Linked DNA regions of Saccharicrinis fermentans DSM 9555 = JCM 21142. Each later gene encodes a partner of the first gene's protein in a complex. Links are inferred from orthologs where the notes say so. Each region holds a gene or a part of one and is shown in the gene's direction. Other genes may lie near its edges.

Evidence for each region. Proteins that work in one complex are often made in the same cells at the same time.
Region 2: the proteins of groL (region 1) and metK are in contact, whole or in part, in a cryo-EM structure (PDB 8P4O), measured with the Escherichia coli proteins. The link is inferred for Saccharicrinis fermentans DSM 9555 = JCM 21142 from one-to-one orthologs.

Annotation. Positions count from the first base shown.
Region 1 is NZ_KI912107.1:5,355,221-5,362,631, reverse strand. The notes cover bases 1,607-4,588. They hold groL (chaperonin GroEL), read left to right. Parts: upstream 1,607-2,266; coding sequence 2,267-3,910; downstream 3,911-4,588. Other genes in these bases: nudC (NAD(+) diphosphatase), read right to left, coding at 4,020-4,588; CYTFE_RS0122055 (co-chaperone GroES), read left to right, coding at 1,960-2,238; secG (preprotein translocase subunit SecG), read left to right, coding at 1,607-1,611. Outside these bases: CYTFE_RS0122070 (LptE family protein), read left to right, coding at 1-16; CYTFE_RS0122065 (tetratricopeptide repeat protein), read left to right, coding at 320-1,234; more of secG, read left to right, coding at 1,255-1,606; more of nudC, read right to left, coding at 4,589-4,850; CYTFE_RS27690 (DUF6051 family protein), read left to right, coding at 5,326-6,489; CYTFE_RS0122035 (hypothetical protein), read left to right, coding at 6,837-7,411.
Region 2 is NZ_KI912107.1:4,882,448-4,889,658, reverse strand. The notes cover bases 2,315-5,096. They hold metK (methionine adenosyltransferase), read left to right. Parts: upstream 2,315-2,971; coding sequence 2,972-4,222; downstream 4,223-5,096. Other genes in these bases: CYTFE_RS0120185 (DUF6452 family protein), read right to left, coding at 5,038-5,096; CYTFE_RS0120190 (DUF6048 family protein), read right to left, coding at 4,311-5,060; rpsT (30S ribosomal protein S20), read right to left, coding at 2,315-2,510. In the rest of the region: CYTFE_RS0120225 (O-antigen translocase), read left to right, coding at 1-153; CYTFE_RS27455 (glycosyltransferase family 2 protein), read right to left, coding at 281-1,237; RadC family protein, read right to left, coding at 1,293-1,988; more of rpsT, read right to left, coding at 2,259-2,314; more of CYTFE_RS0120185, read right to left, coding at 5,097-5,508; CYTFE_RS0120180 (M16 family metallopeptidase), read left to right, coding at 5,823-7,154; CYTFE_RS0120175 (insulinase family protein), read left to right, coding at 7,187-7,211. UniProt on the Escherichia coli protein: Catalyzes the formation of S-adenosylmethionine (AdoMet) from methionine and ATP.

The DNA of each region.
Region 1 (7,411 bases):
ATTTTCTGACTGGTAGCAAATAATAATAAGGAGTGAGCAAATAATATATTCATATATAGTGGCTGCAAGAAAACGACTATTTTTTCTGTCTTTGATAAGAAAGCTTCAAAGACAAGGCTTTCGATATTTTTGAAACCAAGGAGTTTACTGATGGTAAATGACTGTTTCAAAAATGAGAATAACGCAGTATTTGGAGTTTTCTTGCAAAGACTATATACCATAAGATTCTTGGTTCTCCTATGGTTGAATTAAATTTTCTTGCTAAATCCATCCTGTCATATTCAAATAGACAGTGATAACCGAATGATAGCATTAGAACATGAACAAAACACAGTTTGGTGACATATTAAAACAACCGGAATCCTTGAACAAAGATACCCTTCGAGGAATCAAGGAAATTATTGATGAGTATCCTTTTTTTCAAATTGGCAGGATGCTTTGGTTAAAAAACCTTCACAAGCTGGATAATATAAAATACAACAGTGAATTGAAAAATTCGGCGGCTTATATTCCCGACCGAAGCAAGCTATTTCAGCTAATCAATGCAATTGGCCAAACCGTTTCGGAAACAAAACAAGCAGAAACAGTAGAAAATAAAATGATTCCGGAGGTCGTAGAACATGACAGCTCTAAAGAAGCCGAGGAACACTCTAAAGACAAACAATCATCACTAACCCTTACCGATAATTACCTAAATGCATCCGATGATTTTTCGGATGACGATGGAACCATCTATAATTTTGCAGCAAAGCAAAAGGTACCAGCCGAAGAAAAAAACGAAGTTCAAGACATTGTTCTACCTGCGGCTGACCTATTGGACTATGAGATGTCCTCTTCATCGGGCTATACCTTACCGAGTATAGAAGAAGTCAAAGACGTTCATTCAGAAGACAACCGCTCTTTTTCAGATTGGTTACACATCATGCATTACTCATCCCCACCTAAAAAAACCGAAGAACCTGAGCGCAAAAACAAAGGGATGGAATTAATTGACAACTTCTTAAATTCCAATCCACAAATAGTTCCTGACCCGGCCAAAAAACCCAAAGAAGTAGATCTGGCCGAGAAAAGCACCCACACACAGGATGACATTTTAACAGAAACATTGGCGAAAATACATATCAAACAGGGACACAAAAACAAAGCGATTGCAATTTTCGAAAAATTACGCTTGAAATATCCTGAAAAAAGTGTTTACTTTGCACGTCGAATTAAAGAGTTAAAAGAAAATTAAAAATTAAATAATAATAAGATATGTATCCAGTTGTATCTGTACTAGTAATTGTTGTAAGTATATTATTAATACTTATTGTTTTGGTTCAAGATTCTAAAGGGGGTGGTTTAGCTTCCAACTTTTCTGCATCAAACCAAATTATGGGAGTAAGAAAAACTACCGACTTTTTAGGAAAAGCAACTTGGTATTTAGCAGGTGGACTTTTGGTTTTGTCATTGATAGCAGTATCGGTTATTGAAAAACCAGGTGTTGCTTCCGGCGATACTGAGCTTGATGAGAAACTAAATCAATTGGCTCCAGTACAATCAGAATTACCTAGCTTTCCTGCCGCAGGTACTGATGCAAGCACAGACGAAAATAGCGGTTCTGAAGAGTAAGACAGTATTCGCTTTTAAAATATTTAAGTGTCGGCATATAAAAATATGCCGACACTTTTTTTTTACTTGCCATAGCAAATACGATGGCACTCCATTTCCTCCCTCAATAACAATAAACTTCATCTAGTATTTTTTATTCTGTTGTGATCCTCCATGTTTTCATAACGAAGAAACAACACATATGCCGCGTTAAAATGTCACTACCTACATATCCTGTCAGCCCTTGTCAGGGTGATTATGAAATAATGTCAGCATGAAACTGCAAAATAGGCTCAAAACTCACTTGGCACAGTTTATGGAAAACACAACTCGCAATAAAAACAGTTTAACTTTTAAATCATTTAAAATATGTCACAAGTACAAGGAAAGATTCTAGCCGGAAAAATTTTGGTTAAGCCTCAGGCGGCAGAAACAAAAACAGCAAGTGGAATCATTATTCCTGATTCGGCTAAAGAAAAGCCTCTACAAGGTGAGGTAGTTTTAGTAGGTGCTGAAAAAGCAGATGAGAAGATGGAAGTAGCCGTAGGCGATGTTGTTCTTTACGGTAAATATGCCGGAACAGAATTAAATGTTGACGGTACGGATTATCTTTTAATTTCTCAATCAGACGTATTATTCATTAAATAATTAAGTAACAGTTAAAGCTTAAAACAAGATGGCTAAAGAAATTAAGTTCAATATTGAAGCTCGCGACCTTTTAAAAGACGGAATCGACCAGCTTGCAAATGCAGTAAAAGTAACCTTAGGACCTAAGGGAAGAAATGTAATTATCGACAAAAAATTCGGTGCTCCAGCAATCACCAAAGATGGTGTTACTGTAGCTAAAGAAATAGAGTTAAAAGACCCTTATGCCAATATGGGTGCCCAAATGGTGAAGGAAGTGGCCTCAAAAACAGCTGACAATGCTGGTGATGGAACAACTACAGCTACCGTTTTAGCACAATCCATCGTAGGTGTAGGATTGAAAAACGTAACCGCTGGTGCCAATCCTATGGAACTAAAAGCGGGAATCGATAAAGCTGTTAAAGCTGTTAAAGAAAGCATTGCTGCTCAGTCGCAAGAAATTGGTGACCACATTGAGAAAATAGAGCAAGTGGCTAAAATTTCAGCTAACAACGATGCCGAGATTGGTCATTTGATTGCTGAGGCAATGAAAAAAGTAGGTCAAGAAGGTGTCATCACTGTTGAAGAAGCAAAAGGTATCGAAACGACTGTTGAAGTAGTTGAGGGTATGCAGTTCGATAGAGGATATATCTCTCCTTACTTTGTTACCAACACCGAAAAAATGGCCGCCGAGTTGGAGAATCCTTATATCTTGATTCACGACAAAAAGATATCTACCATGAAGGATCTTTTACCTGTACTTGAAGCTACCGCTCAAACAGGTCGTCCTTTATTGATCATTGCCGAAGATATTGATGGAGAAGCCCTTGCCACATTGGTAGTAAACAGACTTCGCGGATCGTTAAAAGTAGCTGCTGTAAAAGCTCCTGGCTTTGGCGACCGAAGAAAAGAAATGCTTCAGGACATTGCCATCTTAACCAACGGCACTTTAATCACCGAAGAAGTGGGCTTATCTCTTGAACAAGCTACCTTAGAAATGTTAGGGGAAGCTGAAAAAGCTACTTTAGACAAAGAAAATACCACTATTGTTAATGGTGCAGGTGCTAAAGAAGTTATTGAAGAAAGAACTGAGCAAATCAAATCACAAATTGCTAACACAACTTCGGACTACGACAAAGAAAAACTACAAGAACGTTTGGCTAAATTAGCTGGTGGTGTAGCTGTATTATATGTGGGTGCTGCTTCAGAAATGGAAATGAAAGAGAAAAAAGACCGTGTGGATGACGCCTTAAGCGCAACACGTGCTGCTGTTGAAGAAGGAATCGTTCCTGGAGGTGGCGTTGCTCTTATTCGTGGTATCGCAGCATTGGAAAATATCAAAGGTGATACTGAAGATGAAAATACAGGTATCGAAATCGTTAAAAGAGCCATCGAAGAACCATTACGTCAAATTGTTGCCAACGCTGGTAAAGAAGGTGCCGTAATTGTTCAAAAAGTTAAAGAAGGTGAAGGTGACTATGGTTACAATGCACGTATCCATGAATACCAAAACTTCTTTGCTAGTGGTGTGATTGACCCTGCAAAAGTAACACGTATTGCACTTGAAAATGCTGCTTCTATCGCTGGTATGTTCTTAACTACTGAGTGTGTGATTATAGATGAAAAAGAAGACGAGCCTGCTATGCCAGCCGGAGGAATGGGCGGAATGGGCGGAGGTATGCCCGGAATGATGTAAATCTTTTTTAGATGGAGATACAAGACTTATAGAAGTCTGCAACCAGATAGAGCCGATGCTAAAATGCATCGGCTTTTTTATTCTAATGGAAGCAAGTGACTGGCATCCACTATCCCAGTTCTCCCCTCCTGAATTTCTCGATCATCTCACCGGCAATACTCCTCTCCGAAGGATGACTAGGCAAGTCATGGCGATGATACCATCCGGCTTCTAAAATTTCATGATTATCCACTTGTATCTTTTGCCCCTCCACTGCCTCCGCCACAAAACCCATCATCATTGACCCCGAAAAAGGCCATGGCTGACTTTTGTAATAACGAATATTTTTCACCGCTATTCCCACCTCTTCACGTACTTCACGCACAACAGTCTCCTCTATGGACTCTCCTATATCAACATACCCGGCCACCAAAGAATAAAATCCTTCAGGGAATTGTGCTCCTCTGGCCAGTAATAATGTATCATGACTGATAATTGCAACAATAATAGCAGGTGCTATAATAGGGTATTCAATACGCTTACAAGAGGGACAAGCAATCGCTCTTTCTTCAACAGAAGGAATGGTAGCAGCTCCACACTTCCCACAATATCTATGATCTCCATACCAGTTCTTCAACTGTAAGGCCACACTGCTCAGCCAATCTAATTCCACACTGTCAAAAGGATGACGAAAGTGAATCTCATGATAGACAAATTCAGCTTCACACACATCTGGACTATCCCATATTAAAAAACAATGCTTTCCATCTATCGCAAATAAATACACCGACTTGCCCACTTCAATATCTAAATGCTTTCGTTGAGGAATTGCTAAACCTTCATGATTGCGTTTCATCAGCAAAGCATTGCCCTTAAAACAAAAAACATAATCATTCGCGTTTAATGTTAACCCGGCCACAAAACCATTCTCAAACCGATGTGGATAAATATCTTGAATCATCGTTTCTCTTTCTCTTTAAGTAAAACAAAATCTGTCTCTTAACAGTTTTTATCGAAGAATTATGCCCGCTAATGAAGGCATACCTAATGATATATACATAAATGCAAAAGTAAGCTATTTATAATAATAGAGAATATTAAAAAACAATAACATTGTTGGCTCTCCGTTAAATACTGCTTAAAAACAGCTACTATAATTAAACAAATTTGTATTTTTAACTACTCGTAAAATTGACTGACACGCTCAGGAGGAAACAAATATTTGACAAAATGCCACTCGGTATAGCTTACGTCAGTTAGCATAAAACCATTAGTGCTGACTTGCTCCAAGACCAATGATTTAAACAAAACTACCGCGAAAAGGCATTAAAAAATAAATTTATACATATGAAACGAGCCATGAGAATGGATTCACACACTGGAGATAATAAAACTTGGTGAGTTCCATATGACCATTGAAAGACAAATTTAAATATATGAAAAACGAAGTAGATAGCAAGGAGTACAATTTTGAATCATCATCTTATAAAATCCTACCCGGAACCACTGATTATTATTGCACAAAGCACCATTTAGATTTAGTTCACAAATACTCTTTCTATACAGATGTTGGTACCATTAAAGACGACATCCACATCAAAGACATTTTTGTGCCAGAAAACAAGTCTTTTTCATATCACATTATAACACCGGGCAATAAGCTGCGCACAAAGAAAATAATATTTTTATTTCACGGCTTCAATGAAAAAGATTGGACAAAATATGTTCCTTGGGCAAAAACAATTTGCCAAGGTACAGGAAGCAGCATTGTATTATTCCCCATGGCTTTTCATATGCAACGTGCGCCTAAGGATTGGAGCAGTAAAAGAGAAATGTATCTTCTCAGTGAAAGAAGAAAAAAGAGATACCCCAATGTCTTAAACTCTACCTTATCCAACGTAGCCATTAGTATGCGCCTACACGCTATGCCCCAACGCTTCATATGGTCAGGATTACAAACTTACTATGATGTTATTCAGTTTATTGAACAATGCAAAGAAGGCAAGCATCCCTATATCCATAAAGATTTTGAATTTAACATTCTGGCTTATTCAATAGGTGGGTTCCTTGCTCAGATACTTAAACTAACCAATCACAAGCAGTACTTCTCCCATGCAAAGGTGGGACTATTTTGCAGTGGTGCCACATTTAACCGTTTATCTCCCGTTTCTAAATTCATCTTAGACAGTGAAGCAAATGTTGCATTATACTCATATTTAGTAGAACACTTGGATAAATTTATACAAAAAGACAACTTACTTCGTCACTACATGCAAGAAGATCACCTGGAGGGAGAGGTGTTCTATGCTATGCTCGATTATAAAAAAGGTCGGGAACTGAGAGAAAAACTTTTAAAAAGACATGAAAACCACTTTTATGCCATCACCCTAAAAAAAGATACGGTTATACCCTCTTTCGAAGTCATCAATACTTTAAAAGGTGCATACCGAGATATTAACATCCCGGTTGACGAGATTGATTTTGACAGAGAATACACGCACGAAAATCCTTTCCCCACCAACAAAAAATCAGCAGCTCAAAGTGAGAGTGAATTAAACAATGTATTTAAGCGTTTTTGTAACTTTTACAATACTAAATAAATTCCATATTTCACGAACATAACACCATTTTATTCCTAAGCTTCTACTTTGGCGATTCTAGTTACCTCCACAGTAGAAGCTTATACCTTCATTTTTGTAAGCAAAAATACATTTATTCTACATTTTTGTAAGCTACAAATAAGTCCCCCACCACACAAGACAATCAACAAGTTACTGATTAATAAAACACTACAACAAAGCACCCCTCATAAACATTCAAATGGCACGTTATCTGATAAAAGTATATCGTCGTTATACTAATTAAGTATTTCGAGAAAAAAATATGCCATAGAAAAGATTTCTTAAAAGGACAATTATAGAAACGTAAAAAAACAAACTATAAACATATGAAACTTAAGTTATCAATTTTTACACTAGCAGTAATACTGTCTTCATGCGACAAGGACGAAGCAATAATCCCCATTACACAAGGAGACTACCCTGTAAAAGAATATTATCTAGAACGCGATCCTAAAGTGAATGTCTGGGGGGCAGGAATAGATTTCGTGCACAGCGAGTCCGAACTAACTGAAACAGATTTAGACTATGCCTATTTGACCGAATCAGACACCTTTTCTTACGACATTAAATTTTACACTGTGAAGGCCTATTCTTATAGCGAAAATGGAGACTTGCAAAGCGAAGGAACGCCCGCTATTTTACTCGCCCCCACAACACAGGCATGTAAGATAGGCGAAGGGATCAGCTATTTCGACTCCATAAGAACCATAAGCGAAGCAATAACCGGTGAGCTAGTCTACGAATCTCCCATTGACTACAGCCTTTATAAAGATTCAGAAACAGGATTTTACGAACAAGAAAATCTTTCCGCCGCTTTAGATGCCTGCATAATAGGACAATCATTCAGAAGCAATATACTTGTTGTTCCAGAAGGAAAAACAGAAGAAGAAGTACAAGCTGT
Region 2 (7,211 bases), 470 kb from region 1 along the record:
ATGGCATTATTCCGCCCTAGTATAGCATTAGCACTCATCCCCAAATATGGTATTAACAGCACTACCTTATGCTACCTAATATCTAATATTACATATCTCATTATAATATACTTAGCATTCAAATACCATGGTAAAAAAGAACATATCAAGTAATATTTTAATCACCTTTCGATCAAGATGTCCCCATACAGAACCTAAAAATAAACTACTTCAATCGTATCATTAGAACTTTGAAATCGGAACAAAACGAACCTTCTCTGCTACGAGACAAAGAACCACTCTACTTTACATACTTTTTAGGAACCCTAATTCTAATACCCAAACACTCCCATTTTTTCTTTATCCATTTCATTAACTTGAGTATAGAACCATCGATATTGAGAAGGATTTTTTGAAAGAACGTTAACTGTTTCGTATCAATCGCCGCTTTAAGTCTTAAATACGTAGACATATCTCCAGCTATCTTGAACTTGATAGAGTAATAAAAACGAATAAGATTCATGTACCTCTTAAAGGAAATATTATCTTCTTCCTCTGCTAGAAAGGCATCCACATCCATATGGCGTTTTTGTTTTGTAGGCCAGAGACTTAATCTATTTGAAGCGGTAAGCATATAGCAGGCTGAAATCTTATTTGTGAAATATATTTCAGCACTTAAAGCAGCTCTAATCCACAAATCAACATCTTGACCCGTATCATATAATACATTAAAACCACCCAACTGCAGAAAAAAATCTTTCCTCATACATACAGCTGAAGTCCATACCAAACAATCCTCCATCGAATATTTAAAAAAATCATTTATTCGTCCATACCAAGAATGGCTCCTTTGCATAATGGGGCTTCTCATAGGCAGAGTCAACCGATCATTATGTAACATTTCGTAAGCCGTAGCAAACCACTTCCCTTCAGGAAACTTAGAGATCAAGAATTCCAAATCTGACAAATGGGAAGAATACCATAAATCATCGGCATCAATAAAAACAATATACTCGCCATTTGCTTTTTCGACACCATAATTTCGGGCAGAAGAAACACCGTGGTTTTCTGTTTCGAAAAGTCTAATTCTGCGATCCTGAAAAGCTTTAACAATATCGACTCCTCGATCGGTAGAACCATCATTTACAACAATAAGTTCAAAATGAGTATATGACTGCTCAAGAACACTATTAATCGTATCTGCCACATTACGTTCTTTATTATAAAGCGGAATGACAACAGAAAAGAAAACCTTCATGAATCTAAAAGAATATGGTGTACTACAAATATAGCAAAAAAGATGAGTTAAAGATTTACAATTCGCCCTCATCCGCAAAACTAAAGAAGCCATGATCAGCAACTATAAGATGATCAAGAATTGGCACATCCATCACTTTGCCAGCTTCAACCAACTTTTGGGTATTAATTTTATCATGATGACTGGGTCTAAGGTTTCCGGAAGGATGATTATGGCACAGTATTATAGCTGAGGCCAATTGATCAACGGCGGCTTTCATAATCAGCTTACAATCAATGACCGTTCCAGCAATTCCGCCTTGACTAATCTTTTGTGTCGAGATGACTTTATTGGCTCTATTGAGTAATACAACCCAAAACTCTTCATGAGGCAGATCGGCCAGCAAGGGATGCATCAGGTCATACACATCTCGGCTTCCCGATATTCTTGGCTTCTCCACTGCTTCACTAAGCTTTCTGCGTCTACCTAACTCCATCGCCGCTACGATGGAGATAGCTTTTGCCTCACCAATACCACTATAATCACGTTTAAGTTTGTCGATAGTAAGTTTACCCAATTCATTTAAGTTATTACTGACATCATTCAATATGCGTTTGGAAAGGTCCACAGCTGATTCGTTCTTATTTCCCGAACCTATTAAAATAGCAATTAACTCAGCATTGGATAAGCTGGAAATTCCTTTGGTAAGTAATTTTTCTCTGGGCCTGTCTTCAACCGCCCAATTTTTGATACTCAGTTTCTGGCAAGCCATGGTCTTGGTTTCTAAATAACACAATCGACTGAAATCAACAAACGATTACAAAACCGAACCATTACAACATGAAACGATTTACCCTGTCAAAATCAGTTTCGCAAAAAGATAATAAATATCTCCATACCGATCAACCAGTGGCAACAAAAAAACCTCCATGAAAACTCATGAAGGTCTCTTTGTGTACTCCGTAGGGGAATCGAACCCCTGTTACCAGGATGAAAACCTGGCGTCCTAACCCCTAGACGAACGGAGCAGACTAAGCTTATATTAAAGCTTGTTAATATGCTTGGCTAACTTAGATTTTAAGTTAGACGCCTTATTCTTATGAATAATGTTTCTTTTGGCTAATTTATCAAGCATCGCAGCTACTTTAGGAAACATTTCCGAAGCGGCTTCTTTTTCACTTGTACTACGAAGCTTTTTCACAGCGTTACGGGCTGTTTTAGCGTAATACTTGTTGTGTACTCTTTTCTTCTCTGCTTGACGAATTCTTTTTAACGCCGATTTATGATTTGCCATTTTATATAACCCTAAAATTATCGAATCTTCTTATTACGTACTCCGTAGGGGAATCGAACCCCTGTTACCAGGATGAAAACCTGGCGTCCTAACCCCTAGACGAACGGAGCATTATAACACTTGAACGTTTCTTTGTTTCTCAAATGCGGATGCAAAGATATATCAAATTGTTTTTACTCCAAATATTTTTCGAAAAAAAATAAAATAATTTTACACTACGCTAACACACAAGCTCATACAAATCGCTAAAGCTTTAAGAAACAAGGCTTTTTATACCCCAATCAAAAAACACCTAAAATATATTGCATAATAAATAGAATCTTCTTTACCTTTGTGTGGTCAATTTATGGATAGTGGATGGATTTGACTGATTGCAACCACTCTAAAAAAGTGCTAAAACGCATTATCCCCTTCCATTTTAGCTATCCAAACATTTTTATATAAACTAAATGATAAATGTTATGGGGTATTTATTTACATCAGAATCCGTTTCAGAAGGGCACCCTGATAAAATAGCGGATCAAATTTCAGACGCTTTACTAGATGAGTTTCTACGTCAAGACCCACAATCAAAGGTTGCTGCAGAAACATTGGTTACAACAGGTTTAGTTGTTTTAAGTGGCGAAGTCAAAACCAATGGTTATGTGCCCGTTCAAAATATAGCACGTAAAGTTATTGAACGCATCGGATACACAAAATCAGAGTATATGTTTGATTCTGGTTCTTGCGGGGTAATATCTACCATCCATGAACAAAGCGAAGATATTAACAGAGGTGTAGAACGAGAAGAAGAAGAAAACCAGGGAGCTGGCGATCAGGGTATGATGTTTGGTTATGCTTGTAAGGAAACCGAAGAATTGATGCCTTTTCCACTACAGCTCTCCCACGAATTGCTCATAGAGTTATCTGCCATTCGAAGAGAAGGAAAAGAAATGACTTACTTACGTCCGGATTCTAAATCGCAAGTAACCATGGAGTATGACGACGACAATAAACCGGTTCGAGTACATACCATCGTTCTATCTACACAACACGACGATTTCGATGAAGAAACAGCGATGCTTGCAAAGATCAAGCAAGATGTAAAAGACATACTTATTCCACGGGTAAAAGAAAAACTAAGTACGAACGAACAGAAGTTCATCGATGACCATTTCATATTACATGTGAACCCGACAGGTAAATTTGTCATTGGAGGGCCACATGGAGATACCGGTTTAACTGGTCGGAAAATCATTGTTGATACATATGGAGGTAAGGGCGCTCATGGTGGAGGAGCTTTTTCCGGTAAAGACAGCTCTAAGGTAGACCGTTCGGCGGCCTATGCTGCACGCCATGTTGCTAAAAACATGGTGGCTGCTGGGATTTCCAACGAGGTATTGGTTCAAGTAGCATATGCCATTGGCGTTGCAGAGCCTGTGGGACTTTTCATTAACACTTATGGAACTTCAAATGTTGATTTAACAGATGGTGAGATTGCAGAAAAAATAAATACAATTTTCGACATGCGCCCTGCAGCCATCGTAAAACGTTTTGGCCTCAAAAATCCTATTTTTGAACCGACAGCTGCCTACGGTCACGTTGGACGGAAGCCATACACCCAAACTGTAACCATAAAAGAAAATGGTTCGGACGTAGAAAAAGAAGTTGAATTCTTCACATGGGAGAAGCTAGATTATTTAGATAAAATTAAAGCAGCCTTTGGCATTTAATTGTAAATAAACACTAATAGTAGAGAGGCTATTCGTTGGTTCGGATAGCTTCTCTTATTTTTACCATTCAACAATTCTATAGACCCAATTATTTTGCCTTCTTATTACCCCATGGAATCTGATAACCAACCACATAAGAAAAACCCAGATTAAAAGCATTAGAACCGTTACCATAACCAGGCACAGCATAAGGTTCCAATAATTCACTATTACCAGAACTTATCTTCAACTTTAAATGAATCATCCAACTCATATAAAAATTATTTAGCACCTCGCTTCGCAACCCAAATATAGCCTCAACCCAATGTGTACTGAAGGTATAAGGCGATACCGAAGAGTGATAATCACCCCAATAGCCATCCTCAATAGTAATTGAACCGGATTCATGTTCCTGTAGTGCATACCCATACCTCAGTCCAATCAAAATATTATCATTATTACCCGCATCTTCCACCACAAAAATATCGTAGTCGATACCTGCTCTAGCAAAGAAACCGGTGGACTCATAGGTATAAGACTTATCATCAAAAGAAACGGTTTCAGAACCTAAAGCGCCCGCAAAAAAGGTTCGCTTCCCAATATTTGTTCTAATATGAGCCTCCAATGCAAATCTATCTTCATCGAACACGGGTAGCAAGAACCTTGAAATATCAATTCCCAGTTCTGTTCCTCTTTTCTTATCCGGATAAGGAATCTTTTCCTTCTTTGCACGAGGTGTCCCTTCCTGATCCTCTATATTCTGTTGTTCACGCTCACTCTGAGATTGCGTATAATCCTGCGCAAACACAGGACTCAAAAGCGCCAAAAACAATAAGCTAGTACAGGTATATCTTAACATTCTCCAGATTTTCATTATACACAACCTCATCATAATCAATGGCCACAGAATCTATAAAAGAAACGTCTGAGTACATCACCGTATCCAAATAGAAAGAAAAGATAAAACCACACTCCCCAGATACAAAATTTAATTCTTTCTGATGAACAAATGAAATAGTATCTTTTAAATCATTTATTTCGATAATAAATTGCGAACTATCATTTTCCATACTCAAAGGCAAATAAACATCACTCACCGTCGCCTCGTCATAGAGAATACTATCCACTCCAGTACTATAAATAAGCACATTACTCACTGAAGAATCGGTATCAGATGACTGGTACGAAGAGTAAAATCCTACCTGTACCGACTGTTGGTTCGACAAACAGAAGTCGCTACTATCATCACCACAAGCATATGTCAAAAACATAAAAAGCAGCAAAAATACATATGTAAATATCTTCATCAAATATCGTATTAACACTATTCAAAATGCAATATTAACAAAAAAACAAAAGCAATAGAACAAGGCTTTAGCAATAATCTTTCCAAATAAATCGTGAAAATCAACGAATAACCTGAAAAATTCACTGCTGAATCTCAAATGCACACATGTCCGATATCGGGCATATTTCAAATAAAAATTGTACCAAACCGAACACTCTTTACAGCACCACAACCCCACATGCACCTATTAAACAGACTATTAAACAAAAAGGCACTATCCTTGTCAAAATCTTCAGGTTATAAAACTTATGTCATAAATAAAAATTAAAGTAAATGTTAAAAATCAAACAGACACTAACTCTGGCATGTCTTTGTGCATGCATAAGCATTACTGCTCAATCCAATAAAATAGAATACGAGGAGTTCGACCTGGACAATGGCCTGCATGTTATATTACATCAGGACAACACGACCCCTATTGTTAACATCTCGGTAATGTATCATGTGGGTTCAAAAAACGAAAACCCCAACCTAACCGGATTTGCCCATTTTTTCGAGCACCTAATGTTCGAAGGCACAAAAAACATAGCTCGCCATGAATACTCCAATTATGTAGAAAAAGCAGGCGGCACTTTAAATGCCAACACATCCAACGACCGCACCTATTATTATGAGATTCTCCCTTCCAACCAATTAGAGTTAGGACTGTGGTTAGAATCAGAGAGAATGTTACATGCGAAGGTAGATTCCATAGGTATTGCTACTCAAAAAAGAGTGGTCATTGAAGAAAAAAAACAAACGGTTGACAATCAACCATACGGAAACATACTAGAGATAACCTTTAAAAACGCTTATAAAGAACACCCCTATCGGTGGACTGTAATAGGAGATCCCGATCACATCATGAGCGCTCGTGATCAAGATTTTGTAGATTTTTACGACACCTATTACGTACCCAATAATGCATGTTTAGTAATCGCAGGTGACATCAACAAATCCAATGCAAAACAATTGGTTAATAAATATTTTTCTGAAATTCCTAAAGGTGAAAAGGAAATATACAGGCCTCACATAACAGAACCTCAGCAAACAGCAGAGATTAGAGACACTGTATACGGAGCCGTACAACTTCCGCTAATACTCCATGCTTATCACATACCAGCCATAGGTACCAACGACTATTACGCTGTTGACATGCTAAACAACCTCCTCTCAAAAGGCCAAAGCTCCAGGTTGTACAAGTCACTCGTCGACAAGCAACAAAAAGCACTTGAAGTAGGCTCTTTCTCCATGAGTCTGGAAGATCCGGGGATGACACTGGCTTTTGCACTACCTAACTCTGGCGTTGAAAACAAAGATCTCGAAGACGCGATGATCGAAGAAATAGCCAAGGTTCAAAATACTTTAATTTCGGAACGAGAGTTTGAAAAACTCAAAAACCAAATTGAAAATATGGTAATAAATAGCAACAGAAGGCTAGCTTCCATAGGAGAGAACTTAGCCACCAATTACACTTATTTCAAGAACACAAACCTCATTAACCAGGAGCTAGATAAGTATATGGCCGTTACAAGAGAAGATATTCAGCGAGTAGCCAACACCTATTTAAACGAAAACAACCGTGTGGTTATATATTACCTTCCCCAAACAGAACAAGCCAACTAATTTATTGCGCAACAATTTAAGTTAAAATAAAAATGAAGAAATTATCCATACTAATAC